3 regions of the Ornithinimicrobium panacihumi genome follow, and region 3 is predicted to be linked to each of the others. Evidence: predicted binding sites of a transcription regulator. Region 3 holds the regulator's gene; each other region holds the start of a gene.

Region 1 (9,622 bases), on a different contig from region 3:
GGTCTCGGTCACCGTGCGACTGACCAGCAACATCCGAGCCGCGATCGCCACCATCGACGAGCAGGCGTGGACCCCGATCGAGTACACCGACGCGATCAAGGACGAGGTCACCGGGGCGTGGATCTCCCGGGCCGAGGTCGCCGAGGCCCCCTTCACCGCGTTCACCGCCCAGGCCCGCTCCCGTCACGTGCCCGGCCGACTGGTCGTGCGCCGCATCCCCGACCTGAACCCCAAGAACGGTGATGGTCAGGACCAGTTGTTCGACACCTGGCGCTTCCACGCGTTCTTCACCACCACCGACCCCGCCGTGCTGGACACCGTCGCGGCGGACAAGACCCACCGCGCTCACGCGGTCATCGAGAACGTCAACGCAGACCTGAAGAACTCTGCCCTGGCGCACCTGCCTTCCGGCAAGTTCGCCGCGAACGCCGCCTGGCTCGTGCTCGCCATCCTCGCGTTCAACCTCACCCGTGCCGCCGCCACGCTGACCGGCCCCCAGCTGGCCCGAGCGACCACCGCCACCATCCGCCGGACCCTGGTCACCGTGCCCGCCCGGGCAGCGTCCTCAGCCCGCCGACTCCACCTGCACCTGCCCACGAACTGGCCCTGGCAGCAGGCCTGGAAGCGACTGTTCGCCAGCGTCTGCGGACCGCCCCTACCGGCCACGACCTGACCACCCAGCCGGCGACGGCGCGACCCCAGGAAACCTGTACGTGGAACACCCCGACAGCGAGATCGGGAGATCTCCTACGTCCGCTCCCCAGAATCGCCTACGCGGTCCGCAACGCCCCACTCAACGACGTCCGTCGGTGGATCGAGGCTTAGTGATCCTTCGTCCGGAAAGTTCCGGACGAAGGATCACTTGCCGGCTGATGGATCGCTTGCCCGCTGAGGGATCGCTTGCCCGCCATCGCTTGCCCGCTGATGGATCTCGAGGGCGGCGCTGACCCGCAGCCAGCGCCGAGGCGACCAGAGTTGAGTGGAACAGACTCAACTCTGGCAGTGTTGGTCCTGGTGAGACCAGATTTTCAGCCAGCCCTGCACGCGCCCCGTGCCGGAAGGAGTAGGACACCATCATGGATCTGCAGCTGACCACCAAGGCCCAGGAGGCGCTCTCGGCCGCCGTGCGTGACGCCGCCGCGTCGGGCCACGCCCAGGTCGAGCCCGCCCACCTGCTCAAGGCCCTCGCCCAGCAGACCGACAGCACCACCGGACCCCTCCTGGAGGCCAGCGGCTCCTCGGCCGCCACCGCTCTGGCCGCGGCCGACGCCGCGCTGCGCGCCATGCCCAGCGCGAGCGGCTCGAGCATGGGCAACCCCGGCCTGTCCCGCACGATGCACGGCGTCGTCAAGGACGCCCAGGACACGATGGCCGCGATGGGGGACCGCTTCGTCTCCACCGACCACCTGCTCCTCGCCCTCGCGCGCACCGGAGTCTTCCCGGCCCTGGACGCCGCCGCGATCGAGCAGCGCATCCCCGCCCTGCGCGGCGGCAAGACCGTCGACTCCGTCGACCCGGAGGCCACCTTCGACGCCCTCGGCAAGTACGGCTCCGACCTGACCGCCATGGCCCGCGAGGGCAAGCTCGACCCGGTGATCGGCCGCGACTCCGAGATCCGCCGCGTCGTGCAGGTCCTGTCCCGCCGCACCAAGAACAACCCCGTCCTCATCGGCGAGCCCGGCGTCGGCAAGACCGCCGTCGTCGAGGGCCTGGCCCAGCGCATCGTCGCCGGCGACGTGCCCGAGTCCCTGCGCGACAAGACGCTCATCGCCCTCGACCTGGGCGCGATGGTGGCCGGCGCGAAGTACCGCGGCGAGTTCGAGGAGCGCCTCAAGGCCGTCCTCAACGAGATCCGTGACAGCGACGGCAAGGTCATCACCTTCATCGACGAGCTGCACACCGTCGTCGGTGCCGGTGCCTCCGGCGACTCCTCGATGGACGCCGGCAACATGCTCAAGCCGCTGCTGGCCCGCGGGGAGCTGCGGATGGTCGGCGCGACGACGCTGGACGAGTACCGCGAGAACATCGAGAAGGATCCCGCGCTGGAGCGCCGCTTCCAGCAGGTCTTCGTCGGTGAGCCCTCGGTCGAGGACACGATCGCGATCCTGCGCGGGCTCAAGGAGAGGTATGAGGCCCACCACAAGGTGGCCATCTCCGACTCCGCCCTCGTGGCCGCGGCGGCCCTGTCCGACCGCTACATCACCGGCCGCAAGCTGCCCGACAAGGCCATCGACCTCGTCGACGAGTCGGCCAGCCGCCTGCGCATGGAGATCGACTCCAGCCCCGTCGAGATCGACGAGCTGCGCCGTCAGGTCGACCGCCTGCTCATGGAGGAACTGCACCTGGAGAAGGCCGCCTCGGACGACGCCGCCTCGGCGGCCCGCCTCGAGCGCCTGCGCGCCGACCTCGCCGACAAGCAGGAGGAGCTGGCTGCGCTCACCGCGCGCTGGGAGGCCGAGAAGTCGGGCCTCAACCAGGTCGGTGAGCTCAAGGCCCGCCTCGACGACCTGCGCACCCAGGCCGACAAGGCCCAGCGCGAAGGCGACTACGAGGGCGCCTCCCGACTCCTCTACGGCGAGATCCCGGCGGCGGAGGCCGAGCTGGCCACCGCCCAGGAGGAGGAGCGGGCATCAGCCGCGGCACCGCATACCTCCGCGCCCATGGTCAAGGACGAGGTCGGCGCCGACGACATCGCCGACGTCATCGCCGCGTGGACCGGCATCCCCGCCGGCCGGCTGCTCGAGGGCGAGACCGAGAAGCTGCTCCGCATGGAGGAGGTCATCGGCGAGCGCCTCATCGGCCAGCGCGAGGCCGTCCGCGCCGTCAGCGACGCGGTCCGCCGCGCCCGCGCCGGCATCTCCGACCCCGACCGGCCCACGGGCTCCTTCCTCTTCCTCGGCCCCACCGGCGTCGGCAAGACCGAGCTGGCCAAGGCGCTCGCGGACTTCCTCTTCGACGACGAGCGGGCGATGGTCCGCATCGACATGTCGGAGTACTCCGAGCGGCACGCGGTCGCGCGCCTGATCGGCGCACCTCCGGGGTATGTGGGATTCGAGTCCGGCGGTCAGCTCACCGAGGCGGTGCGGCGCCGGCCCTACTCGGTGGTGCTGCTCGACGAGGTGGAGAAGGCCCACCCCGAGACCTTCGACATCCTGCTGCAGGTCCTCGACGACGGTCGCCTGACCGACGGCCAGGGCCGCACGGTCGACTTCCGCAACGTGATCCTGGTGATGACCTCCAACCTGGGCAGCCAGTTCCTCATCGACCCCACCACCGACGCGGAGACCAAGCGCGACCAGGTGATGGCCACGGTGCGGACGGCCTTCAAGCCCGAGTTCCTCAACCGGCTCGACGAGGTCGTCGTGTTCGACCCGCTGAGCAAGGACGAGCTGGCCCACATCGTGGGGCTCCAGGTCGACCAGCTCCAGCGGCGCCTGGCCGACCGGCGCATCACCCTCTCGGTGGACGAGCAGGCCGCCGCCTGGCTGGCGGACCGCGGCTACGACCCGGCGTACGGGGCCCGGCCGCTGCGCCGCCTGGTGCAGACCGAGATCGGCGACCGTCTGGCCCGCGCCCTGCTGGCCGGGCAGGTCGTGGACGGGCAGTCCGTCCAGGTCGGGGTGGCGCCCGACGGCGAGGCGCTCGAGCTGCGCTGACAGCGTTGTTCCCGTCTCGTTAACGATCCGTTCACCCACCGCGCCTCTCGAGGTCACATCCTGTGCCTACCTTCACGATCGGTTGGCACCGCAGCCAGCGCACGACCGACGTCATGTGCGGGCGTGCTGACTACCCAGATGTTCTTCAGAGAGGTACACCCGTGAAGCTTCGCCGCATCGGCACCACTGCCGCCTTCACCCTGGCCGCCGGGCTGGTCCTGACCGCCTGTGGTGACGACACCCCGACCGCGACCAACGAGACCCCCGCCCCCGCCGCCGAGGAGACGGAGGCTGCGGAGGAGGAGACCGGCGCCGAGGAGACCACCGAGTCCGAGGGCACCACCGAGGAGTCCGAGGGCACCACCGAGAGCGGCGCCGGCTACACCCCGGCCGAGGGCCTCTCCGGTGACCTCAAGGGTGCCGGCGCCTCGTCCCAGGACTCCGCGATGAACGCCTGGATCGCCGGCTACCAGGGCGCCCAGCCCGACGTCGCCGTCACCTACTCGCCCGACGGCTCCGGCGCCGGCCGCGAGCAGCTGATCGCCGGTGCGGTCGACTTCGCCGGCTCCGACGCCTACCTGGACGAGGAGGAGCGCGAGTCCGTCAAGGAGGTCTGCGGTGACGGTGGTGCAATCCACATCCCCGTCTACATCTCCCCGGTCGCGATCCCCTACAACCTCGAGGGCGTCGAGGAGCTCAACCTCAAGCCCGAGACCCTGGCCAAGATCATGAACCAGGACATCACGAAGTGGAACGACGAGGCCATCGCCGCGGACAACGAGGGCGTCGAGCTGCCCGACATGGACATCACCGTCGTCCACCGTTCCGACGACTCGGGCACCACCGAGAACTTCATGGAGTACCTCTCCGCCGTGGCCGCCGACGCCTGGCCGCACGAGGCCGACAAGAAGTGGCCGGTGCAGGGTGAGGCCGCCGCCCAGACCGTCGGTGTCATCACCACCGTCGAGTCCACCCCGGGTGCGATCGGCTACGCCGACGCCTCCGCCGTGACCGGCACCTCGGCCAAGATCGGGGTCGGCGACGAGTTCGTCGCCTTCTCCCCGGAGGCCGCTGCCAAGGTCGTGGACGCCTCCGAGTCGGCCGACACCGGTGTCGAGGGTGACCTGGCCCTGGACCTGGCCCGCGACACCACGGAGTCCGGCGCCTACCCGATCGTCCTGGTCAGCTACCACATCGCCTGCACCAGCTATGACGACGCCGACCGCGCCAACATGGTCAAGGACTTCCTCCACTACGTCGTCTCCGAGGAGGGTCAGGGTGAGGCTTCGGCCGCGGCGGGTTCCGCGTCGATCTCGCCCGAGCTGCGTGACAAGGCCAACGCCCTGATCGACACCATCCAGGGCGGCTGATCCCGCATACCACGCACCTGAGTGCAGACCGGCGGTCGTCGACGATGACGACGACCGCCGGTCTGCCGCGTGCCAGACACACTCACCCGTGACCCCCGGTTGATCCCCGAAGGAAGCACATGAACGACACCGAGCACGCGCGACCGCCCGAGGCGGACGCTCCCGCAGCTGCTCCGAACAAGGCCGTCCGGCGACCGGGCGACGTCATCTTCGGGGGCCTGTCCCTCGGCTCCGCGGTCCTGATCCTGCTCACCCTGGTCGGCGTCGCCGTCTTCCTCGTGCTGCGGTCCCTGGACGTCTTCTCCGCCGACCCGGAGGACATCAGCGGCGGCAAGGGCTTCTTCTCCTACGTCTGGCCGATGGTCTTCGGCACCGTGGTCAGCTCGCTGATCGCGATGATGCTGGCCATGCCGATCGCGGTGGGGATCGCGCTGTTCATCTCGCACTACGCACCCCGCAAGATCGGCAACGCGATCGGCTTCGTCATCGACCTGCTCGCCGCGGTGCCCTCGGTGATCTTCGGCATGTGGGGCATGGCGGTCTTCGCGCCCAGGCTCTTCCCGCTCTACTCCTGGCTGGAGGAGAACCTGGGCTTCATCCCGCTGTTCAGCGACGCCTCCGCCTCCGGCCGGACGCTGCTGACGGCCGCGATCGTGCTGGCCGTGATGATCCTGCCGATCATCACCTCGGTCTCGCGCGAGGTCTTCCTGCAGACCCCGCGCCTGCACGAGGAGGCCGCGCTGGCCCTCGGCGCCACCCGCTGGGAGATGATCAAGACGGCCGTGCTGCCCTTCGGGATGCCCGGTGTCATCGGTGGCACGATGCTCGGTCTGGGGCGGGCGCTCGGCGAGACGATGGCCGTGGCCATCATCCTGTCCCCGGGCGTCTTCAGCTGGAACCTCATCGGGGCCGGCAACCAGACCATCCCCGCCGAGATCGCCCTCCACTTCCCCGAGGCCTCCGGCCTGCGCCTGGCCGAGCTGATCGCCGCAGGCCTCGTCCTGTTCGTCATCACGCTCGCGGTCAACCTCGTCGCCCGCTGGATCGTGGACCGCCGTTCCGAGTTCTCTGGAGCCAACTGATGAGCACCCCGACCCAGACCCCCCAGACCGACGACCAGTCGCTGCACCACACCCGGCTCGACGACATCGAGGGCGTGGTCATCTCGCCGGTGCGGCCCACGACCTCCCTCCCGGCGGTCCTGCTGGCCCTCGGCGCCCTCGCCCTGGCCCTGGTCCTCTACTTCGGCGCGCAGCTGCACATCGCGGCCGCCGCGCTCCTGGCCTTCGTCGTCTACCTCTTCGCCGTCAACATCATCTACCGGGTCATCGGCGGCCCCCGGGTGGCGGCCGACCAGACCGTCCGCGCGCTGGTCTACTTCGCCTTCGTCTGCGCAGTCCTGCCGCTGATCTCGGTCCTGTGGACGGTCATCGCCGAGGGAGCGGGCCGGGCCTTCACCGGGCCCTTCCTCGAGCAGTCGATGAACGGCGTCACCGGCAAGCACGACCAGGCCTACATGAACGGCGAGGCCTCTTTCATCGGCGGCGCCTACCACGCCATCATGGGCACCCTGGTGATCACCGGGATCGCGACCCTGATCTCCGTGCCGATCGGCATGTTCACCGCGATCTACCTGGTCGAGTACGGCGGCAAGAACGCCCTCGCCCGCTGGATCCGCTTCTTCGTCGACGTCATGACCGGCATCCCCTCGATCGTCGCCGGCCTGTTCGCCTTCGCGCTCTTCACCCAGCTCGTGGGCATCCGGGACGCCAAGATGGGCATCGCCGGCGCCGTCGCGCTGTCGGTGCTGATGATCCCCACGGTGGTGCGCAACAGCGAGGAGATGCTGCGGATCGTGCCCAACGAGCTGCGCGAGGCGGCGCTCGCGCTGGGCGTGCCCAAGTGGCGCGTCATCGCCAAGGTGGTGCTGCCCACGGCGGCCTCGGGCCTGGCCTCGGGCGTCACGCTGGCGATCGCCCGCGTCATCGGTGAGACTGCTCCGCTGCTCGTCGCGATCGGCTTCGCCCGCCGCCTCAACTGGAATCCTTTCGAGGGGCCGATGGCCACCCTCGCCGTCTACGCCTACGGCATGTTCACCCGCCCGCTGAGCCCGGCGGTGCGCGAGCCCAGCCTCGAGCGGGCCTGGGCGGCCGCGCTCCTGCTCATCCTCGTCGTCGTCGCCCTCAACCTGGTGGCGCGCCTGATCGCCAAGCTGTTCGCGCCCAAGACCGGTCGCTGACCCGAGCTCCTACCGCATACCTCCCCAGAAGGAAACCCACCCGTGTCCAAGCGAATCGACGTCAAGAACCTCGACATCTACTACGGCGACTTCCACGCCGTGAAGAACGTCAGCATGGCCATCGAGCCGCGGACGGTCACCGCCTTCATCGGCCCCTCCGGCTGCGGCAAGTCGACCTTCCTGCGCACCCTCAACCGCATGCACGAGGTCATCCCTGGCGCGCGCGTGGAGGGTGAGGTGCTCGTCGACGGCCAGAACCTCTACGGCAAGGGCGTGGACCCGGTCGACGTGCGCCGCCAGGTCGGCATGGTCTTCCAGCGGCCCAACCCCTTCCCCACGATGTCCATCAAGGAGAACGTGCTGGCCGGTGTCCGCCTCAACTCCAAGCGGCTCAGCAGCAAGGCCGCCGACGAGCTCACCGAGAAGGCCCTGCGGGGCGCCAACCTGTGGAACGAGGTCAAGGACCGGCTCGACAAGCCCGGCTCGGGCCTCTCGGGTGGTCAGCAGCAGCGTCTGTGCATCGCGCGCGCGATCGCGATCCAGCCCGAGGTCATCCTCATGGACGAACCCTGCTCGGCCCTGGACCCGATCTCGACCCTGGCGATCGAGGACCTCATCAACGAGCTCAAGCAGGAGTACACCGTCGTCATCGTGACGCACAACATGCAGCAGGCCGCGCGCGTGTCCGACAAGACGGGCTTCTTCAACCTCGAGGCGACCGGCAAGCCGGGCGAGCTCGTCGAGTACGACACCACCCAGAACATCTTCAACAACCCCTCGATCAAGGCCACCGAGGACTACATCTCCGGCCGTTTCGGCTGATCACCTGCGATAGTGGCGGGTATGACGAGGCTCAGCGCACGGCATACCCGCCACCTTGCCGTCCTCGCTCTGGCGTCGGCGCTCGCGCTCACCGCGTGCAGCGACGACGAGGGCGACGACGCCACCACCTCGTCCGCCCCGCCCCCGCCGACCCCCAAGGACCGGCTGGAGCAGGCCCACGACGTCCTGGTCGAGGCGGGCTCGGTGCACCTGGAGATGAGCGGGAGCCAGCTGCCCGAGGACGAGAACAGCTACATCATCGGCGCCGTGGGGGACGGCACGATGGAGCCGCCGGCCTTCGCCGGCACGATCACCGCCAAGGTGGCCGGCATCCAGGCCGACGTGCCCACCGTGGCGCTGGACGGGGAGCTGTGGGTGAAGCTGCCCTACGTCCCCACGCACGTGAAGACGGACCCGGCCGACCTCAACGTCCCGGACCCCGCCACCCTCTTCGACACCGAGGACGGCCTGGTCGGGCTGCTGCCGCAGACCGAGGACCCGCAGTTCGGGGAGCGGGCCCGGGCCGGCTCGGAGATCGTCCAGGAGGTCACCGGCACACTGCCCGGGGAGGCCGTGACCGCACTCCTCTACGTCGGCGACGCGCAGTCGCCCTTCGAGGTCGTCTACGGGCTGGTCGAGGAGTCCTGGGAGGTCCGCACCGTGACCATCACCGGCCCGTTCTACCCGCCCGCCTCCTCCACCTACGCGCTGACGCTGGACCGGTATGGGGTTCCCGTCACCGTGACGCGTCCCTGACGTGGGTAGGGGGGAACCGGCCGCGCGGGGGGCGCGCTCGCTGCTGACCGTCGCGTCCCTGGCGGTCGCGCTGGCCGCGGCGGACACCTACGTGGTGGTGCTGGCGCTGACCGACATGATGGCCGGCGTCGGTGTCGGGATCGAGTCGCTCCAGCGCGGCACCCCCATCATCTCGGGCTTCCTGCTGGGCTACATCGCAGTCCTGCCCCTCATCGGCCGGGTCTCGGACCTTGTCGACCGGCGGCGCATCCTGCTGTGGTGCCTGGCCGTCTTCGTGATCGGATCGGCGGTCACCGCGGCCGCGGTCGACCTGGAGGTCATGGTCGCCGGCCGCTTCCTCCAAGGGCTCGGCGGCGGCGGGCTGGTCCCGGCGACCCTGGCCCTGGTCGCCGACCTGTGGCCCCGGGGCCGACGGGGGATGCCGCTGGGCGTGGTCGGGGCCGTCCAGGAGCTCGGCTCGGTGCTCGGCCCCCTCCTGGGCGCGCTGGTGCTCATGGTGGCGGGCTGGCGCGAGATCTTCTGGCTCAACGTGGGGCTGGGCGTGCTCGCCTTCGTCGGGATCTGGCTGATCCGCCCCGCCACCCCTCCCCACCAAGAGCGCCGTGTGGTTGCTCCCGACCCCCACCAAGAGCGCCCTGTGGTTGCTCCCGACCCCCACCAAGAGCGCCGTGTGGTTGCCGCCGCCCCCCACCGGGAGCGTCCTGTGGTTGCCGCCGCCCCCCACCGGGCGAGCCGTGCGGTCACCCTTCTCATCTGGGTGGTCGGCGTCCTCGCCACCG
Region 2 (9,622 bases), on a different contig from region 3:
CGTCGCGCAGCTGCACGACCATGTTGTAGCGCGGCTGGATGAGATCGTCCTTGCCCGCGCCGACGTTCTTGACCACCCACCCCGGCTGGCTGCGCAACCAGGCGTCGAGCCCCGCGTCGAAGCGGACCTCGGGGTCGATCCGCGTCATGATCGCGCGGTGCTTCTTCACCAGGGGCGCCGCCTCCGCGAGGATGCGGCGCACCATCGTCGTGTCGTCCCAGTCGACGAGGGGGCCGCGGGGGGCGTAGAGGACGGAGAACCCGCCGGGCAGACGGCGGACCAGGATCGTCATGGCCGCGACGATCTGGCCACCCTCCTCGAGGTAGACCGCCTCCTGCCCCCAGTCGTCCTTGACGATGGCCCAGCGCAGGTCCTGGGTCAGGGCCCGGTGCGGGTGGGAGCGGACGAAGGCGGAGTAGCGCTCGACGGCAGCGGGATCGGACAGATCGAGGACGGGCACGCGCCTACGCTACCCCGGCATGCGCCCGGCCCCCACCTCCCGGCCTGCTGGGCGCAGGGGGAGGCAGGGGCCGAGCGCGCGCGAAGGAGGTCGGACCTCGAACGGCCCGTCAGTCGACGAACTGGCCGATCCAGGCCAGGTCGTCGGCGGTGTCGATGCGGTAGACCCCGCTCGTCCCGGCGCAGGTCTCGTTCACGCCGAACGAGGTGACCGCCACGACGATGTTGCTCCCGTCGATGAAGGTCGGGCCGCCCGAGTCGCCGGAGCAGGTGCCCCCGGTGCGGGCGTTGTTGGTCAGCACGACATAGGCGTCCTGGCCCTTGCCCGCGTTGAACTGCCGGTTGTTGATCAGCTCGCCACCGGCCTGGAGCTTGACCCACCGCTCCTCGTTGGCCCGGCGGTTGGGATTGTCCGGGGAGTTGCCGCGGGTCGGCGTCGCCCACTGCAGGCCGTAGCCGACGGTGGTAAAGCTGTCGCGGAACTTCTTGTTCAGCGCCAGCTGCGCGTCCCAGTAGCCGAGCTCGGGCAGCTCGCCGTAGGCGTCGAAAGAGGTGCCCTCGTTGAGGACCACCTCGTCGACGATGCCCACGTCGTGCAGGTAGAAGCCGGCGTCGTCGTACTCCGGGTGGCTGATCGCGGAGTAGCTGTAGGCGTCGGCGTTGACCTTGGCGTCGGTGAAGACGTCGAAGTCCGCGCCGGTCAGGTGGTCGACGTCATCGCCGTACCAGATCGCCACGGCGTCGGCGCCGTAGGTGCAGTGGCCAGCGGTGAGGAAGGTGTCGGCATCCATCTGGGTGCCGGTGCAGCGCCAGCTGGCCAAGAGCTCGCGGTGTCGCGCCGCTGTCTCGGGGAAAGTGCTCAGTAGAAGAGCGGGTTCTTCTTCCGGCCCATCCGCCAGTAGACCCTCACCCCGACCTTGTCCCAGGCCTTGGCCCGCTTCGGGTCGACGACCAGACGCATCGTGCCGACGGTGTCGGTGATCTGGCCGAAGGCGGTCTTGAACTGGACCAGGCCGTGCATCTGGTGGCTCTTGTCGTCCACGGCCCAGCTGGGCGGGGCGCCGAACATGTCGTAGGTCGTCGCACCCTGCTCCTTGCACCAGCGCATGGCCTCCCACTGGACGCGGTACTGCAGCCCGTTGGCCTCGGGCGTCCGGATCGAGCCGCCGTCACGGTAGTAGCCCAGGTCGCGGTGCTGCCACAGGTAGATGCCGGCCTCGGGCTCCCCCTGCTCGTGCCGCTCCGGGGAGGAGTAGGCCAGGATGACGTGGCCCTCGCCGCGGTCGCGGTAGAGACGCCAGGCGTCCAGGTAGTAGTCCTTGGGGCGCAGCGGCAGACCGGCCCGGTCGGAGATGGTGGGGACGTAGAGCTTCCACAGCTGCTCGAAGGAAGCGTCGTCGGTGCGGTGCTCGATGACGGCCTCACCGGTCTTGCGGATGTAGCGCCGGGCCCGCTGGCGGAAGGAGGCCATCAGCTCCTCCTCCGACGGCTCCAGGTCGATGAACACCGTGCTGGTGCCGGGCTGGAGCTGGATGAACTCCTCCAGCCCCGGGATCGTCGCGGCCAGGTCGGCCTTGCTCGTGGGGCCCTCGGCGGCGATGGCCGGCTCCATGATGACGGCGAAGGCACCGCCGGCGCGCAGGTCGTCGCAGACCAGGGCCAGGTGCTCCTGGTCGGTGACCCTCGGCCCCATTGGGGCGTACCAGAACTCACCGAAGGGCGGCACCTTGCGGACCAGGTAGAGGACGGGCAGGTCCTCCCGGCCCGGGAAGCTGTGGACCATCTGGCGGAAGCCCCAGGTGGCCGCCTTGACCTGGGCGTAGGGCACCAGCTGCATCAGGTCGGGTCCGGCCGGGCTGTCCCACACCAGGTCTTCCCAGCGTGCCTTCTCCTCGGCGGTCGCCTCGCGCATCGTCATGCCGCCAACCCTAACCGGGCCAGGTGACCGAGACGGTCACCTGGCCCGGTGCGGGGTCGTGCTGGGTCGGGCTCAGCCGGTCTGCTCCTCCACGGGCAGGGTGTCGGGCACCTCGGAGGGCTTCTCCGAGCCGGTGAAGGTGAACACCTTGTCGCTGTTCTTGCCCTCGCCCACCGGGTCCTCGACGTCGACCAGGACGATCTGGCCGGCGGTCAGCTCGCCGAAGAGGATCTTCTCGGAGAGCTGGTCCTCGATCTCGCGCTGGATCGCCCGGCGCAGCGGGCGCGCGCCCAGGACGGGATCGTAGCCACGCTTGGCCAGCAGCTCCTTGGCCGCCGGCGTGAGCTCGATCGCCATGTCCTTGTCCTTGAGCCGCTCGTCGAGACGGGCGATCATCAGGTCCACGATCTTGACGATCTCGTCCTGGGTCAGCTGCGGGAAGACGATGGTGTCGTCCACGCGGTTGAGGAACTCGGGGCGGAAGTGCTGCTTGAGCTCGTCCTGCACCTTGTTCTTCATCCGCTCGTAGCTGCTGCGGGTGTCCGGCCCGGCGGAGAAGCCGAGCGAGACGCCCTTGGCGATGTCGCGGGTGCCCAGGTTGGTGGTCATGATGATGACGGTGTTCTTGAAGTCCACGACCCGGCCCTGGCTGTCGGTCAGGCGACCGTCCTCCAGGATCTGCAGCAGGCTGTTGAAGATGTCCGGGTGGGCCTTCTCGACCTCGTCGAAGAGGACGACCGAGAACGGCTTGCGCCGCACCTTCTCGGTCAGCTGGCCACCCTCTTCGTACCCGACGTAGCCGGGGGGCGAGCCGAACATCCGCGAGACGGTGTGCTTCTCGGAGTACTCCGACATGTCCAGGGTGATGAGGGCGTCCTCGTCACCGAAGAGGAACTCGGCCAGCGCCTTGGCCAGCTCGGTCTTGCCGACGCCGGTGGGGCCGGCGAAAATGAACGAGCCGCCGGGGCGGCGCGGGTCCTTCAGGCCGGCGCGGGTGCGGCGGATCGCCTGGGACAGCGCCGTGATGGCGTCGTCCATGCCGATGATCCGCTTGTGCAGCTCGTCCTCCATGTGGAGCAGCCGCTGGGACTCCTCCTCGGTGAGCTTGAAGACCGGGATGCAGGTGGCCGCGGCGAGGACCTCGGCGATCAGCTCCTCGTCGACCTCGGCGACGACGTCCATGTCGCCGTTCTTCCACTCCTTCTCCCGCTCGGCGCGCGCCTGGGTGAGCTTGTGCTCCTCGTCGCGCAGCCGCGCCGCCTTCTCGAAGTCCTGCGCGTCGATCGCGGACTCCTTCTCGCGCTTGGCGTGCGAGATCTTCTCGTCGAACTCGCGCAGGTCCGGCGGAGCGGTCATGCGACGGATCCGCAGTCGAGCCCCGGCCTCGTCGATCAGGTCGATCGCCTTGTCCGGCAGGTAGCGGTCGTTGATGTAGCGGTCGGCCATCGTGGCCGCGGCCACCAGGGCGCCGTCGGTGATCGAGACACGGTGGTGCGCCTCGTAGCGGTCGCGCAGGCCCTTGAGGATCTCGATGGCGTGCTTGAGGGTGGGCTCGGCCACCTGGATCGGCTGGAAGCGGCGCTCGAGGGCGGCGTCCTTCTCGATGTGCTTGCGGTATTCGTCCAGGGTGGTGGCACCGATGGTCTGCAGCTCGCCGCGGGCCAGCATCGGCTTGAGGATGCTGGCGGCGTCGATCGCGCCCTCGGCGGCACCGGCACCGACGAGGGTGTGGATCTCGTCGATGAACAGGATGATGTCGCCGCGGGTGCGGATCTCCTTGAGGACCTTCTTGAGCCGCTCCTCGAAGTCACCGCGGTAGCGGCTGCCGGCGACCAAGGCGCCGAGGTCGAGGGTGTAGAGCTGCTTGTCCTTGAGGGTCTCGGGCACCTCGCCCTTGACGATGTCCTGGGCCAGTCCCTCGACGACGGCGGTCTTGCCGACGCCGGGCTCACCGATGAGGACCGGGTTGTTCTTGGTGCGGCGGGAGAGCACCTGCATGACCCGCTCGATCTCGGCACCACGGCCGATGACCGGGTCCAGCTTGGCCTCGCGGGCGGCCTGGGTCAGGTTGCGGCCGAACTGGTCCAGCACCAGCGACCCGGCCTGCTGGCCCTCGGGGCCCTGGGAGGCCCCGACACCGGCGGTGGCGGCCTCCTTGCCCTGGTAGCCGGAGAGCAGCTGGATGACCTGCTGGCGGACCCGGTTGAGGTCGGCGCCCAGCTTGACAAGCACCTGGGCGGCCACGCCCTCGCCCTCACGGATGAGGCCGAGGAGCAGGTGCTCGGTGCCGATGTAGTTGTGGCCCAGCTGCAGGCCCTCGCGCAGCGAGAGCTCCAGGACCTTCTTGGCGCGCGGGGTGAAGGGGATGTGGCCGGTCGGGCTCTGCTGGCCCTGGCCGATGATCTCCTGCACCTGCTGGCGCACGGCGTCGAGGCTGATCCCCAGCGACTCCAGCGCCTTGGCGGCGACGCCCTCCCCCTCGTGAATCAGGCCCAGCAGCAGGTGCTCGGTCCCGATGTAGTTGTGGTTGAGCAGCCGCGCCTCTTCCTGCGCGAGCACCACCACGCGACGGGCGCGGTCGGTGAACCGTTCAAACATGCCTCACTCCTCAACTTTCGTCGTGGCACGCGTGGTGGCAGGCCACCCTCACGGGCTTTCGTCCACTCTACGTTGCGTCTGTGTGGCTCAACGTCGGTGCCGACCGATGATGTTCCCCGCCCGCGCGGCCGCACCACCGTGTTCGCCCCCGGCATAAATCCTCCGGCGGGGTGCAGGAACCACCCAGCAGCACCGCATACCATGTCCGGCCATGCGCAACCGGATCTTCTCCAGCACCGCGGTCGCCGCGGGCCTGGCCCTCGTCCTCACCTCCTGCACCTCCGAGGACGCCACCGTTGCGGGGCGGACCACCGACGACGCCGCGGTCGCCACCGACGACGGGCTCGAGGGCGAGCCGGGACGTGGCGGCTGGCTGTGCGAGCACGTCAACCCCGCCGCCGTGGAGGCCGCCTCCGGCGGCGAGCCGGTCAACCCCCGCCAGCTCGTCCTGCAGGACGACGCCGAGGGCTGGGTCTGCGAGGTGCTCACCGGGGAGAAGGGTGCCCAGGAGCCCGTGGTGCGCCTGTCGATCCTGCTCGGGGACGAGGCGCGCGCCACGGCCCGGGAGCGGGCGGAGGCCGCCGAGGGCGTCGAGCCCGGCCCGGAGTATCTCGGCCGGTCCTACATCTCCGACGGCCTCGTCACCGGCCTGACGACCTGCACCCGTCCCGGCGCCACCAAGCGCGACGACCGCGTCCCGCACACGATCGTGGCCGAGTCGCTGGGCGAGAAGGACGAGGCCACGACCAAGGGGCTGCTGGCCGCGGCCGGCCAGGCCGCCCAGGGTCTGGACCGTGGGCTGGGCTGCTCGCCCAAGCAGGCCGTGATCGAGCAGTCCGAGGACGCGCAGGGCGAGGGCGACGACGCGGCGACGACGACCGCGCCCTGAGCGCTAGCTGGCCTTCTTCCTGCTCGTCGCCTTCTTGGCGGGGGTCTCCTTCTTGGCGGGGGCCTTCTTCGCGGCAGTCTTCTTCGAGGCCGTGGCGCCGGTCCTCGACGCCGTCTTCTTCGCCGGTGCCTTCCTCGTCGATGAGCCCTTCCCCGGTGAGTCCTTCGCCGAGTCCTTCTCGGCGGGCTTCTTCTCCGCCGGCTTCTTGTCCTGCGCCGCAGCGCCGCTGGAGCTCTCCCCACGGCCGGCCTTGGCCCGGTCCACCGAGCGCTGGAGCGCGGCCAGCAGGTCCACGACCTCGCCAGAGTCCGTGTCCTCCCCCGCGTCGGGGCTCTCGGTGACGTCGCCCCCCTCGATCTTGCTCTTGACCAGCGCGTCGACGGCCTCCTTGAAGTCGTCCACGTGGCCCTCGGGCTCGAAGTCCCCGGACATGGAGTCGACGAGCATCCGGGCCATCGCGACCTCGGCCTCCTTGGGCTCGCTGACCTCGTCGAGGTGGTCGAGCTGGGAGCTGTCCCGGATCTCGTCCGGCCACAGGAGGGTCTGGAGGACGATGACGTCGTCGACGACCCGCAGGACCGCCATCGTCATCCGGGTCCGCACCGAGACGGTCACGACCGCGACCCGCTCGGACTCGGTCAGCGCCTCCCGCAGCAGGCCGTAGGCCTTGGCCCCCATGGCGTCCGGCTCGATGTAGTAGGCCTTGTCGTAGAGGATCGGGTCGATCTGGTCGATCGGCACGAAGGACTCGACCGCGATCTCCTTGCTGGAGCGGTTGGGCAGGCTGGCCATGTCCTCCTCGGTGAGGATGACCGTCTTGCCGTCCTCGGTCTCGTAGGCCTTGGCGATGTCCTTGTAGGCCACCTCCTCGCCGTCCGCCTGCGCCACGCGCTTGTAGCGGATCCGGCTGCCGTCGCTGGCCCGGACCTGGTGGAAACTGATGTCGTGGTTCTCCGTCGCGGAGTACAGCCGCACCGGCACGTTGACCAGCCCGAAGCTGACGGCACCCTTCCAGATAGCTCTCACGCACCCCAGGATGGACCCATGCGCCCCATGCTCGCCACTCCCGGCGACTCCCGGACCGGTCCGCCGGCGGGCCCGGGCTGGGCCCACGAGATCAAGTGGGACGGCATCCGGCTGCTCGCCGACGTCCGTGAGGGCCGGGTGCGCCTGCTCACCCGTGGGCAGCGCGACATCGCCGTCGCCTTCCCCGAGCTCGCCGGTCTGACCCGGATCGCCGGCGACCTGCTGCTCGACGGGGAGGCCGTGGCGATGATCGGCGGGCGCCCCTCCTTCAGCCACGTCGTCGACCGCGTGCACACCACCTCCGCCCGGGCCGCCGAGCAGCTGCGCACGACCCGGCCGGCGACCTACCTGGCCTTCGACCTGCTGCGGCTCGAGGGCACCGACCTCACCTCGCTGCCCTGGTCGGTGCGCCGGTCGGCCCTGGAGGACCTGCTCGAGGACGCCGACGTCCCCGCCGTGCAGCTCTCCCCCGTCTACGACGACGGGGCCCGGCTGGTCGCCGCCACCGCCGAGCAGGGCCTGGAGGGCGTGATCAGCAAGCGCCGCTCGGCCACCTACCAAGAGGGCACGAGGTCGGCCGACTGGCTCAAGTTCCCCCACCGCGACACGATGAGCGTCGTGATCGGTGGATGGAAGCCCCAGACGGGGACCGTGGGTCGCCTCGGCGCCGTCCACGTGGGCCTGCCCGCCACCGACGAGGAGGGTATGCCGTTGCTCGACCCCGAGGGTCGACCTCGCCTGAGCTATCTGGGCCGGGTCGGCAGCGGCCTGGCGGGGAAGGCCGGTGCCGCCCTGGCCGCGCGGCTGGAGGAGGTGCCGCGCACCGCATACCCCTTCGCGGAGAAGATCCCCCACGCGGAGGCGCACGGCTCCACCTGGCTGGCGCCCGAGGTGGTCATCGACGTGGCGTCGCTGGGGATCACGCCCGGGGTCGGGCGGCTGCGGCAGCCGTCCTACCAGTGCGTGCGCGTCGACCTGACCCCGATGGACCTGCTGGAGCTGTCGTGACGAGCCAGAGCGTGAGCGTGGGCGACCGGACGCTGAAGGTGAGCAACCTGGACAAGGTGCTCTTCCCGGCGACGGGCACGACCAAGGGCGAGGTGCTCAGCTACTACGTCTCGCACGCCGACCAGATCCTGCCCGAGCTGGCCGACCGTCCGGTGACCCGGATCCGTTTCCCCGAGGGCGTGCACAAGCCGCACTTCTTCGAGAAGAACCTGCCCTCCGGAGCACCCTCCTGGCTGCCGCGGGTCACCGTGCCGACGCCGGGCTCGTCCAAGGGGCGCGACACCCTGACCTTCCCGCTGGTGACCGATCTGGCGGCGCTGGTCTACCTGGTCAACCTCGGCAGCCTGGAGCTGCACGTGCCGCAGTGGCGGGTCGACGAGGACGGGGAGCCACTGCCGCCCGACCGCCTCGTGATCGACCTGGACCCCGGGCCGGGCGCCGGGCTGGCCGAGTGCGCGCGGGTGGCGCTCATGGTGCGCGAACGGCTCGAGGGCGTGGGGCTGGCGACCCGGCCGGTGACGAGCGGGTCCAAGGGGATGCAGCTCTACGGCGACCTGGAGGGGACGCGCAGCTCGGACGAGGTGAGCCAGGTGGCCAGGTCGCTGGCCGAGCAGCTGGCCGCGACCCACCCGGACCTGGTGACCGCCAAGATGACCAAGGCGCTGCGACCGGGCAAGGTCTTCCTGGACTGGAGCCAGAACAATGCGGCCAAGACGACGATCTGCCCCTGGTCGCTGCGCGGCCGGGAGCGCCCCCAGGTGGCCCTGCCCCGCGAGTGGGAGGACGTCGAGGCGGCCGCCGCCGGGGATCTCGAGCTGACACAGCTGACGATCGACGAGGTCTGACGCCCGTCCGGAGACGGCGATCGGGTCGGCCCCCAGGGATTGGGCCGACCCGATCAGGTGCTGCGTGCCGTCAGTTGGCCGCCGCGTAGGCGTCCTGCAGCTCCTGCGACACACGACCGCGGGCGCTCACCTTGAAACCGTTGGCGCGACCCCACTCACGCATCTTGGCCAGCTCGTCGGACTTTGCCGCAGAGCCACCGCCGGAAGCCCGGCGACGGGTCTGACGACGCCCCCCGGCGCGGCGCGCGTTGGCGATCCAGCCAGCCATCTCGTTGCGGAGCTTGGCGGCATTCTCGTCGTTCAGGTCGATCTCGTAGCTCACGCCGTCAAGAGCGAACTCAACCGTCTCGGTGGCCTCGCCACCATTCATGTCATCCTCCAGGATGATCTGCACACGCTGAACCACTGTGTCTCCTGATCCATTGTTCGGTGCCGTCCGGGTCCCCGTCCGACTCGGAGAGAATATCGCAATAACGCGTGCGGGCGCACATTATCGCTCACCCCACCGATGGAAATTGCGTGGGACTTTCTCGATCGAGCCCTCAATTGGGCCCGAATTCCAGCCAGGCTCCACGCGTCTGCCGTGCCCGACCCGGTGCATTTATCCGCTCCGGTGGGAACGAAACGACTCGTCGAACGACGGCCGTCAGGGCTTTTCCGGGGAGGGTGCGGAGGACGCCTCCGCAGCCTTCTCCTCGCGCCCGCGCGCAGCGGCCTCGCGGTCCTGGGCAGCCTCCCACTCGCGCAGGGCGGCGCGCTCGCGGCGGTCGCCCTCCAGGATGTGCTTGAGGATCACCCAGAAGAGGAAGAGCAGCCCGATCGAGGGGATCAGGGCCGAGAGGAACCACCAGGCCTCACCGAGAAAGTTGCTCATCACGC
Region 3 (9,622 bases):
GAACAGCACCGATGCCACGTCCTGCGCCTTGGTCGACACAGCCCTCAAGGCCAGGCCGAGGACGCACCGGGAGTACAGGTCCTTCGCGATCGTCAGCTCGGTGTTGACCCACCGACCGGTCACCGGCTCCATCGCGAACACGTCCAGGCGAGTCGTGTCCAGCACGACGTACTGGCCGGGCCGGTCAGCCCGCAACCTGCCCAGCACGCCCTGCGGCCGTTCGGCCACCGACCTACGTTGCTTGGCCGCCCCGAACGTGTAACGCCCCTTGTCCAGCTCTCGGATCCGACGGTAGGCGACGGCTCGTGACGGGGTGGCAGCTTGCGGGTGCTCGACGAGGTACCTCTCATTCGTCTTGCGCAGCACCGACTTCATCGTCGGGTTCGACAAGTCTCGGTAACCGTGGAGAGTCTCCAGGCATGCCGAGTCCCACTCCGGGTCGACCGAGGGTCGACGAGGCTGAAGCCGACGTGAGTCCACCAAGCCCACGAGACCCTTATCCGCATACCGTTGCCCCCGACGGTAGGCGGTACGAAGAGAGATCCCGAGCTCCTCAGCCGCCGCGCGGTAGCGCTCATCTACCGGCCGGTCGGAGGGGATGAGGAGGAGCTCGTCGAACACCTTCGCCTGCTGTTCGACCTCGGCGCGCTGCACCGAGGTCAGCGACGCCAGAACGACCGCGTCCAGCTCCGTATCGGCGTCTTGGACGGGCCGGTCGTCGAGGGCCTGCGCGACGCCAACCAACGAGGGTGCATGAACCTTCTTGAACTGCTCGCCCGACCGCAAGATCACGATGGCGCTCTCGTGCTCGACCACGGTCCAGGCGCTTCCCTGCCACCAGAGTCGGGCACCAACCGACACATCAAGGCTCTCTGCACTCACACCGGCACCCCCGCTGAGTAAGTCAGGACCGTCTCCATGCCTAGAGGCCGTCGGAGGTCGGCCATCGCCTCGCTGCGCCACAGGCACCCCAGGACAGCCACGCGCCACGAGGCGTCGTCGCACGTCGACGGCTTGCGGGAGACGGCCTCACTCAGGGTGACGTCCCCTGGGGCGAGAACCGCCCGTGCCCGGTCCAGGACACCGGTCGGTAGTCGCTCGGAGCGACGACCGACCGCGAGGGCCTTGATGTTGCGCAGCACGACTGGATCGCCGCCGGAGAAGACCTCGTAGCCCCAGCCTTTGTCCCGGCACAACCCGCGTGTCCAGTCGAACTGGGCCCGCACCGCGGGCTTTTCCAGGAACTCTGCCGGCTTCACGTCGACCAAGGTGACCGTGCGGTCGACGTGGACCAGGAGGACATCGGGCACATGCGAAGGCTGAGCGCCGGTGCCGCTTCCCGTGATCTGGAACGGTTGGGTCGCGATACCCACGACAGTCGGGTCGAAGTCCGCCAACCACAGCCGGTCCAGCTCGAGCAGGCTCTCGTACACCAGCGTCCGACGGTTCGTCGCCGACCAGAACAGGCCCGGGTAGTTCCCCTGCCCCCGGTAGGACGGCGGGATACGGACCGGAAGGCCCTCGACGATCAGCTCGGCGCGCGCCTCGCGCCACGTCGTCGTGACCTCGTCGCCGACGACGTTGCAGTACCGCAAGGAGACCTCACGCACGCCCACACGCCCATCGTGGCCCACTGACAGATGGATGAGACTACTGACACGCCACTGTCAGATAGATGAGACCACTGCCAACTTGGCCGAGAACCTACAAGCTGCGAGCGAGGTGTGTGCCCGCGACGGTGGGAACAACTCGGGCCACCCCATAGTTGAGTCAGATGAACTCAACTTCACTGAGTCTCGGTTTGACAATGAGCCGAGTCGCTCCCAAGGTTGAGTGCAGACGTGTCAACCTCGCGTCGCACCCGCCCGGGTGAGGCGCACCGTATACCAAGGAGAAACCACGCATGGGACGTGCAGTCGGCATCGACCTCGGCACCACCAACTCGGCGGTCGCCGTCCTCACCGGTGGCGAGCCGGAGATCATCGCGAACGCCGAGGGCGGTCGCACCACCCCGTCCGTCGTCAGCTTCGCCAAGAACGGCGAGGTGCTCGTCGGTGAGGTCGCCAAGCGGCAGGCCGTCACCAACGTCGACCGGACCATCCGCTCGGTCAAGCGCCACATGGGCACCGACTGGAAGAGCCCGGAGATCGACGGCAAGACCTACACCGCGCAGGAGATCAGCGCCCGCACGCTGATGAAGCTCAAGCGTGACGCCGAGGCCTACCTGGGCGAGGACGTGACCGACGCCGTCATCACCGTGCCGGCCTACTTCGACGACGCCGAGCGCCAGGCCACCAAGGACGCCGGTGAGATCGCCGGCCTCAACGTGCTGCGCATCGTCAACGAGCCGACCGCGGCCGCGCTGGCCTACGGCCTCGACAAGGGCAAGGAGGACGAGCTCATCCTCGTCTTCGACCTCGGCGGCGGCACCTTCGACGTCTCCCTCCTCGAGGTGGGCAAGGACGCCGACGACGGCTTCGCCACCATCCAGGTCCGCGCCACCCACGGCGACAACAAGCTCGGTGGCGACGACTGGGACGACCGGATCATCCAGCACCTGGTCACCACCGTGAAGAACCAGTCCGGCGTCGACCTGTCCAAGGACAAGATCGCCATGCAGCGCCTCAAGGACGCCGCCGAGCAGGCCAAGAAGGAGCTGTCGTCCTCGACCAGCACCAACATCAACCTGCAGTACCTGTCGATGGGCGAGAACGGCCCGATCCACCTGGACGAGACCCTCTCCCGCGCCCAGTTCGAGCAGATGACCTCCGACCTGCTTGAGCGCACCAAGGCTCCGTTCAACCAGGTCATCAAGGACGCCGGCATCAAGGTCGAGGAGATCGACCACGTCGTCCTCGTCGGTGGCTCCACCCGCATGCCCGCCGTCGTCGACCTCATCAAGGCGCTGACCGGCGGCAAGGAGCCCAACAAGGGCGTCAACCCGGACGAGGTCGTCGCCGTCGGCGCCGCCCTGCAGGCCGGTGTCCTCAAGGGTGAGCGCAAGGACGTGCTGCTCATCGACGTCACCCCGCTGAGCCTGGGCATCGAGACCCAGGGCGGCATCATGACCCGCCTGATCGAGCGCAACACCGCGATCCCCACCAAGCGCAGCGAGGTCTTCACCACGGCCAGCGACAACCAGCCGTCGGTGGGCATCCAGGTCTACCAGGGTGAGCGCGAGATCGCCCAGCACAACAAGCTGCTCGGCAACTTCGAGCTGACCGGCATCGCCCCGGCCCCCCGCGGCGTGCCGCAGATCGAGGTCACCTTCGACATCGACGCCAACGGCATCGTGCACGTCTCCGCCAAGGACCGTGGCACCGGCAAGGAGCAGTCGATGACGATCTCCGGCGGCTCCGCGCTGCCGAAGGACGAGATCGAGCGCATGATCAAGGACGCCGAGGCGCACGCCGAGGAGGACAAGAAGCGCAAGGAGGAGACCGAGCTGCGCAACACCGCCGAGCAGCTGGTCTACTCGACCGAGAAGTTCCTGGCCGACTCCGGCGACAAGGTCCCGGCCGACGCACGTGGCCCGGTCGACACCGCGCTGACCGACCTCAAGGACGCGCTCAAGCCCGAGTCCGGCGCCTCGCTGGACGACATCAAGGCCAAGATGGAGACCCTCTCCACCGAGTCCCAGAAGATGGGTTCGGCCATGTATGCGGCACAGGGCGCCGAGGGCGCCGGTCCGGATGCGGGCGCGGGCTTCGCCGACGGGACGGGTGCGGCCGACGTCGACCCGAACCGGGAGGCCGGTTCGTCGGATGACGATGTCGTCGACGCCGAGGTCGTGGACGACGAGGACACCAAGTGACCGACCCCCACGGCACCCACTCCTCTGGGGCTCCTCAGGACGAGGAGCCCCAGGGGCGGGGCCCGGTGATCCGCGACAAGCGGCGCATCGACCCCGAGACCGGCATGCCGCGCGAGCCCCAGGGCTCTGCGGCGCAGGGCGGGCAGCCCGAGCCGGCCGAGGCTGACGGGACCGAGTCCGACAGCAGCTTCGGCGGCGACGTGGGGGACGCGCTCCCCGGCGGCACCGCGGACGGTGCTTCCGACACTGACGGCGACACCCACCCGGACACCCTGCTGGCCGCCGAGCGGCTGGAGGAGATGCGCCGGATGCAGGCGGAGTTCGTCAACTTCCGCAACCGCACCCAGCGGGAGCGGGAGAGCGACCGGACCCGCGCCACCGGCGCGGTCGTCGAGGCGCTGCTGCCCGTCATGGACGACATCCACTCCGCGCGCGAGCACGGTGACCTGGCCGAGGGCACGCCCTTCGCCGCCATCGCCGAGAAGCTCGAGCAGGCGCTGGGGAGGTTCGGCGTCGAGCGGACCGGCAACGTCGGAGACGTCTTCGACCCCATGGTCCACGAGGCGCTCATGCACCTGCCGGCCGATAGCCCCGGCGTCACCCTCCCCGAGGGTGCGACGGAGATGACGATCGTCCAGGTCATGCAGCCCGGCTTCAAGATCGGTGACCAGGTCGTCCGCGCCGCCCGCGTGGCGGTCGCCGACCCGAGCTGACCGACCGCATACCCACCGAGAGCGCCGTGTGGTTGGCTCAGAGGTGACCGAGCGCGGCGGGTGGTTGCTGGACCAACCATCCGCCGCGCCCGGTAGGCCCGGCAGCAACCACAGGACGTGGCCGGTGGGGCGAAGAACAACCACACGACTCGCTCGGTGGAAGAAGACACGAAGGAGGTGAGCATCGATGGTCAACCAGGACTGGTTCGACAAGGACTTCTACGCCATCCTCGGCGTCGCCAAGGACGTGGACGAGAAGGAGCTCAAGAAGCGCTATCGCAAGCTCGCGCGCGAGTGGCACCCGGACGCCAAGCCGGGCGACAAGGCCGCGGAGCAGAAGTTCAAGGACATCGGTGAGGCCTATGCGGTGCTCTCCGACCCCGAGCAGCGCAAGCAGTACGACGCCGTGCGCGCCATGGGCGGCGGCGCCCGCTTCACCGCCGGCGCCGGCGGCCCGGGTGGTGCCGGTGGCTTCGAGGACATCTTCTCCCAGATGTTCGGCGGTGGCGGGGGTGCGCAGAACGTCCGCTTCTCCACCGGCGGCCAGGGCGGGATCGATCTGGAGGACCTGCTCGGTGCCTTCGGCGGCGCGGCCGGTGGCGGTGGCTTCCCGGGCGGGGCCCAGGGCTTCCCCGGTGGTGCACAAGGGTTCCCGGGTGGGGACCAGGGCTTCCCCGGTGGTTTCCAGGGTGGCGGCCGTGCCCGCACCATGAAAGGCCAGGACGTCGAGGCCCGCACCACCATCGACTTCCGTGCCGCCGCGACCGGCGACACGGTCACGCTGAGCAAGCCCGACGGCGGCCGGATCACCACCCGGATCCCGGCCGGCGTCAAGGACGGTCAGAAGATCCGCCTGCGCGGCAAGGGCATGCCCTCGCCAGTGCAGGGCGGCGAGCCCGGCGACATGTTCCTGCACGTCACGGTGACGCCGCACGCGGTCTTCGGCCGCGACGGCGACACCAACCTGACCCTCGACCTGCCGGTGACCTTCGCCGAGGCCGCCCTCGGCGCGACCGTCCCCGTGCCGACCCTCGACGGCGGCACCGTCAAGGTCAAGATCGCCCCTGGCACCCCCTCGGGCCGCGTGCTGCGGGTCAAGGGCCGCGGCATCGACGCGAAGTCCGGCAAGGGCGACCTGCTCGCCAAGGTCCAGGTCGTCGTCCCGCAGCGGCTCTCCGACACGGCCCGGGCGGCCGTCGAGGCCCTGCAGGCCGAGGAGGCGGGGACCGACCCGCGCGCTGAGCTGATCGAGCGGGCGAGGAGGTGAGCTAAGCATGCCTGACCGCGACACCCCCGTCTTCGTCATCTCCGTGGCGGCCGAGCTGGCAGGCATGCACGCCCAGACGCTGCGGCAGTACGACCGCCTCGGCCTGGTCACCCCCTCCCGCACCCGCGGCGGCGGCCGACGCTACTCCTCCCGCGACATCGACCGGCTCCGCGAGGTCCAGGCACTCTCCGCCGAGGGTGTCAGCCTCGCCGGCATCCAGCGGATCATGGAGCTGGAGTCCCAGGTCGAGGCTCTCCGCTCCCGGATGACCCAGCTCCTCGTCGAGAACGAGGCGCTGCGCGACCGCATCACGCACGGCTCGCGCGTCTTCGCCGCCGACAGCGCCGGCGAGGTCGTCGCCCTCCGGGCCGGCACCCGCCCCCGCTCCACCCCGGCCACGACCGCGCTGGCGCTGTGGCGACCGAGGCACTGGCCGTTCACCGACTGAGGAAAGAACATCCGCGCGGGCCTTCCTCTGCGCCTGAGCATGCCTGAGCAGGCACAGGCGCGCCCGGAGGCGGGTCGTCCACCTCCGGGCGCGCTCGTCCTCGGGCCCCTCACCCGCCGCAGCGGCACTCCTTCCGCCTCGCCTGCCCGACCTGCGCCGCCCGGTCGAAAGGGTTCAGCACGGCAGCCGCGCCCAGGACCACGGTCGAGAGGCCGACCCGGACCAGGCTGTCCAGCCCCGGCCGCAGCTCCTGCATCCAGGTGAGCTGCTCCATACCGAGCCAGGCGGCGACGATGAGGACAACGGCGCCGGTCCACCACAGGGCGTTCATCACTTGACCTCCTTGCGGGCGACCCGCCACAGACCGACGGCCAGCGGCAGCAGCACCCAGAGGGCGTTGGCGGTGCCGACCTGGGCCCACTGCTCGGCGGTCAGCCACCGGTCACCCATCAGCGGGGCGTTGGCGCGGCTCAGGTCCAGCCACGGGGCGGCGTCGCGCAGCCACCCGGTCAGGGTGAAGAGCAGCGGCGTGATGGTGGGGATGAGGAAGTAGGCCACGATGCCCAGCGGCACGTTGAGGAAGAGAGCACCGAGGCCGATGCCCATGAGCACCCCCTGCACCTGGGCCACGGTCAGGTTGACGACCTCGGCCGCCGACATCGACAGCTCGACCGGGGCGTCGGCCAGCGAGGCGGACAGCACGTGGGCGCCCATCGCCAGCGGGATCGTCACGGCCAGGACGGCCAGGCCGAGCAGGACCGCTGCGACCGTCTTGGCCGCCATCACCCGCATCCGCCGCGGCTCCAGGGCGAAGGTGATCAGGGCCGTGCGCTGGCTCCACTCGTTGGCCGCGGTCATCACGCCCAGCACCGGCAGCAGCAGCGCCTGCGGGGTGACGGCCGCCATGAGCAGCGGCAGGAGCGCGGCGCCCGTGTCGCGGGTCAGCCACAGGGTGACCCCGAGCGCGAGCACCGTGATGAGTACGATGGCGAGGATCAGGCCCTTGCCGGTGCGGGTGTCCACGAGCTTGCGCAGCTCGACGGAGACCAGGCGGCCCAGCGAGACCGGGCGCACCTCCTCCAACGGCGGGGGGTATGCAGTGCCGCCGGTGCTCTCGGGCGTCGCGTCGGTCGTGGGTCGGGTGGGGGTGGACTGGGTCAGCGTGGTCATGGCGTCCTCCTGGACGGGGTGCGTGCGGGGGCTGTGGGTCTGGGTCATCGCTGCGGTGCTCATGCGGCCGTGCTCCTGACCGGCTCGCGGGCGTCGTCGGCGGTCAGCTGCAGGAACATCTCCTCCAGGCCGCCCCCTCCGGCGGCCCGGAGCTCGGTGACCAGCAGCTGCTCGGCCAGCGCGACCTGCGCGACCTGGGCGGCCTCGGCGGTGACGATCAGGACGCCCTCCCGGCGGTTGGTGACCTCGAGGCCGGCCCGCTCGAGCGCGGTGCCGAGACGGTGGCGGTCCGGGCCGTCGACCAGGACGCCCTTGGCCGCGATCAGCTCGTCCTTGGCGCCCTGCGCCACGATCCGGCCACGGCCGATGAGCACCAGGTCCTGGGCGATCTGCTCGACCTCGTGGAGCAGGTGGGAGCTCAGGAGCACGGTCCCGCCGTCGGAGGCGAAGTCGCGCAGAAGCTCGCGCATCCACCGGATGCCGGCGGGGTCCAGGCCGTTGGCCGGCTCGTCGAGGATCAGGACCTGCGGGTCGCCCACCAACGCGCCGGCCAGGCCGAGGCGCTGCCGCATACCGAGGGAGTAGTTGCCCACCCGGCGCTCCGCCTCGCGGGAGGTCAGACCGACCCGCTCGAGCGCGGCGTCGACGTCGCGGCGGCCACGGCCGGCCATGAGCGCGGCCAGGGTGAGGGTCTCGCGACCGGTGCGTCCGGCGTGCTGGGCACCGGCGTCGAGCATGACGCCGACGTGGCGGGCGGGGGTGGGCAGGCTGGCGTAGGGGCGGCCCAGCACCAGGGCGGTGCCCGAGGTCGCCGCGGTCAGGCCGACCATCATCCGCATCGCGGTCGACTTGCCGGCGCCGTTGGGGCCGAGGAAGCCGGTGACGCGGCCGGGGCGGGCGGTGAAGGTGATGTCGTCGACGGCGGTGAAGGTGCCGTAGCGCTTGGTCAGGTTCTGGGTCTCGATCATGGCTCCAGCCTCGCCGGGGAGGACGGCCCCCCACATCGGTCGAGGGTCGAGGACCGCGATGTCCTTGGTCTGCGTCTGCGCAGGTCGGGGCATACCAAAGTCGGGGGTGGCCGAGCCGATCGGCGGAGTCGGTGAGGTGAGGTCCCGAATAGGCTGAGAGGTATGCCGTCCCTCGCCCCTCCCGTGCCCTCACCCGCCCCGCGCGGGGGTGGGGCGGAGCACACCGTGGAGCGGCTGGGCCTCTGGCAGCAGGCCTGGCGTCTGGGCCTGGCCTGGCTCGTCGGGATCGCCGCCTTCCTCACCATCGCGGCGGTCGCCACGGACGGCTTCACGCGGGAGGGCGAGGGCACCACTCTGGTCCTCGTCCTGCTCATCCTCGACCTGGCCGTCGGCCACCTCGCCCTCGTCGTGGCCGCCTACCGCCGGCGCTGGCCGCTGGCCGTCGCGCTGATCACGGCCGTGATGACCTTCGTCTCGATCACGGCTACCGGCGCCTCGGCGCTGGCCCTGGTCTCGTTGGCCACCCGGCGGCGGATCTGGCAGATCGTCGGGGTGGTCCTGCTCAAGATGGCGGCCGACACGACCTACGAGTTCGGCTTCACCCGGTGGCTCGGCGTCCAGGGCGAGGTCCTTGTCGAGGGTGACACCGTCGCCGTGGGGACCCAAACCGCCCTGGCCAACCTCGGCTTCGTCGTCCTCCTCTACGTCATCTGCATCCTCGTCGGCTGGAACGTCGGGTCGCGCCGCGAGCTGATCCGGTCCTGGCGCACCGGCGCCGAGACCGCCAACCGGGAACAGGCCGCCCGCGTCGCCCAGGCCCAGCTGGCCGAGCGATCCCGGATCGCCCGTGAGATGCACGACGTCCTGGCCCACAGGCTCTCCCTCGTCGCCATGCACGCGGGGGTCCTGGCCCACCGCACCGACCTGCCCGAGGAGGAGCGGCGGGAGGCCGCCGAGATCGTGCGGGCCGGGGCGCACCAGGCGCTGGAGGAGCTGCGGGAGGTGCTCGGCGTGCTGCGCAGCGACGTCGGGGACGAGGCTTCGGCCGGCGGAGGGGACGGGCAGCCATCCACGGTGGAGGCGCCCCAGCCGGGCCTGAGCGGCATACCCTCCCTGGTCGCCGAGGTGACCAGCAGCGGGCAGGAGATCCACCTCCAGGCCGACCCGGACCTGTGGGCCCGCTCGGTGCAGCTGCCGGCGAGCACCGGCCGGCACGCCTACCGCGTGGTGCAGGAGGCGGTC

Evidence for each region. Region 3 encodes HspR, which represses chaperone genes until heat shock. Its sites were predicted from a motif close to AAGTTGAGTCNNNNNGACTCAACTT; they were not measured.
Region 1: the regulator HspR is predicted to act here: its motif matches at 973-997, upstream of clpB (ATP-dependent chaperone ClpB).
Region 2: the regulator HspR is predicted to act here: its motif matches at 5,045-5,069, upstream of ACTMMA_RS08805 (ATP-dependent Clp protease ATP-binding subunit).

What each region holds. Positions count from the first base shown of each region.
Region 1 is NZ_JBQGWG010000012.1:77,621-87,242, reverse strand. It holds gene ACTMMA_RS12155 (IS1380 family transposase) at 1-673, shown strand, start outside; gene clpB (ATP-dependent chaperone ClpB) at 1,077-3,656, shown strand; gene pstS (phosphate ABC transporter substrate-binding protein PstS) at 3,818-5,026, shown strand; gene pstC (phosphate ABC transporter permease subunit PstC) at 5,146-6,108, shown strand; gene pstA (phosphate ABC transporter permease PstA) at 6,108-7,265, shown strand; gene pstB (phosphate ABC transporter ATP-binding protein PstB) at 7,308-8,087, shown strand; gene ACTMMA_RS12125 (LppX_LprAFG lipoprotein) at 8,109-8,843, shown strand; gene ACTMMA_RS12120 (MFS transporter) at 8,845-9,622, shown strand, end outside.
Region 2 is NZ_JBQGWG010000007.1:88,609-98,230, reverse strand. It holds gene ACTMMA_RS08820 (lipid II:glycine glycyltransferase FemX) at 1-460, opposite strand, end outside; gene ACTMMA_RS08815 (trypsin-like serine protease) at 570-1,280, opposite strand; gene ACTMMA_RS08810 (lipid II:glycine glycyltransferase FemX) at 1,319-2,377, opposite strand; gene ACTMMA_RS08805 (ATP-dependent Clp protease ATP-binding subunit) at 2,450-4,975, opposite strand; gene ACTMMA_RS08800 (hypothetical protein) at 5,187-5,864, shown strand; gene ku (non-homologous end joining protein Ku) at 5,868-6,890, opposite strand; gene ligD (non-homologous end-joining DNA ligase) at 6,909-7,898, shown strand; gene ligD (non-homologous end-joining DNA ligase) at 7,910-8,743, shown strand; gene ACTMMA_RS08780 (histone-like nucleoid-structuring protein Lsr2) at 8,814-9,137, opposite strand; gene ACTMMA_RS08775 (hypothetical protein) at 9,390-9,617, opposite strand; gene lysS (lysine--tRNA ligase) at 9,617-9,622, opposite strand, start outside.
Region 3 is NZ_JBQGWG010000019.1:36,535-46,156, forward strand. It holds gene ACTMMA_RS14520 (TnsB C-terminal domain-containing protein) at 1-882, opposite strand, end outside; gene ACTMMA_RS14525 (TnsA-like heteromeric transposase endonuclease subunit) at 879-1,616, opposite strand; gene dnaK (molecular chaperone DnaK) at 1,904-3,814, shown strand; gene ACTMMA_RS14535 (nucleotide exchange factor GrpE) at 3,811-4,527, shown strand; gene ACTMMA_RS14540 (DnaJ C-terminal domain-containing protein) at 4,715-5,794, shown strand; gene ACTMMA_RS14545 (heat shock protein transcriptional repressor HspR) at 5,802-6,242, shown strand; gene ACTMMA_RS14550 (hypothetical protein) at 6,352-6,573, opposite strand; gene ACTMMA_RS14555 (basic helix-loop-helix domain-containing protein) at 6,573-7,475, opposite strand; gene ACTMMA_RS14560 (ABC transporter ATP-binding protein) at 7,472-8,380, opposite strand; gene ACTMMA_RS14565 (sensor histidine kinase) at 8,543-9,622, shown strand, end outside.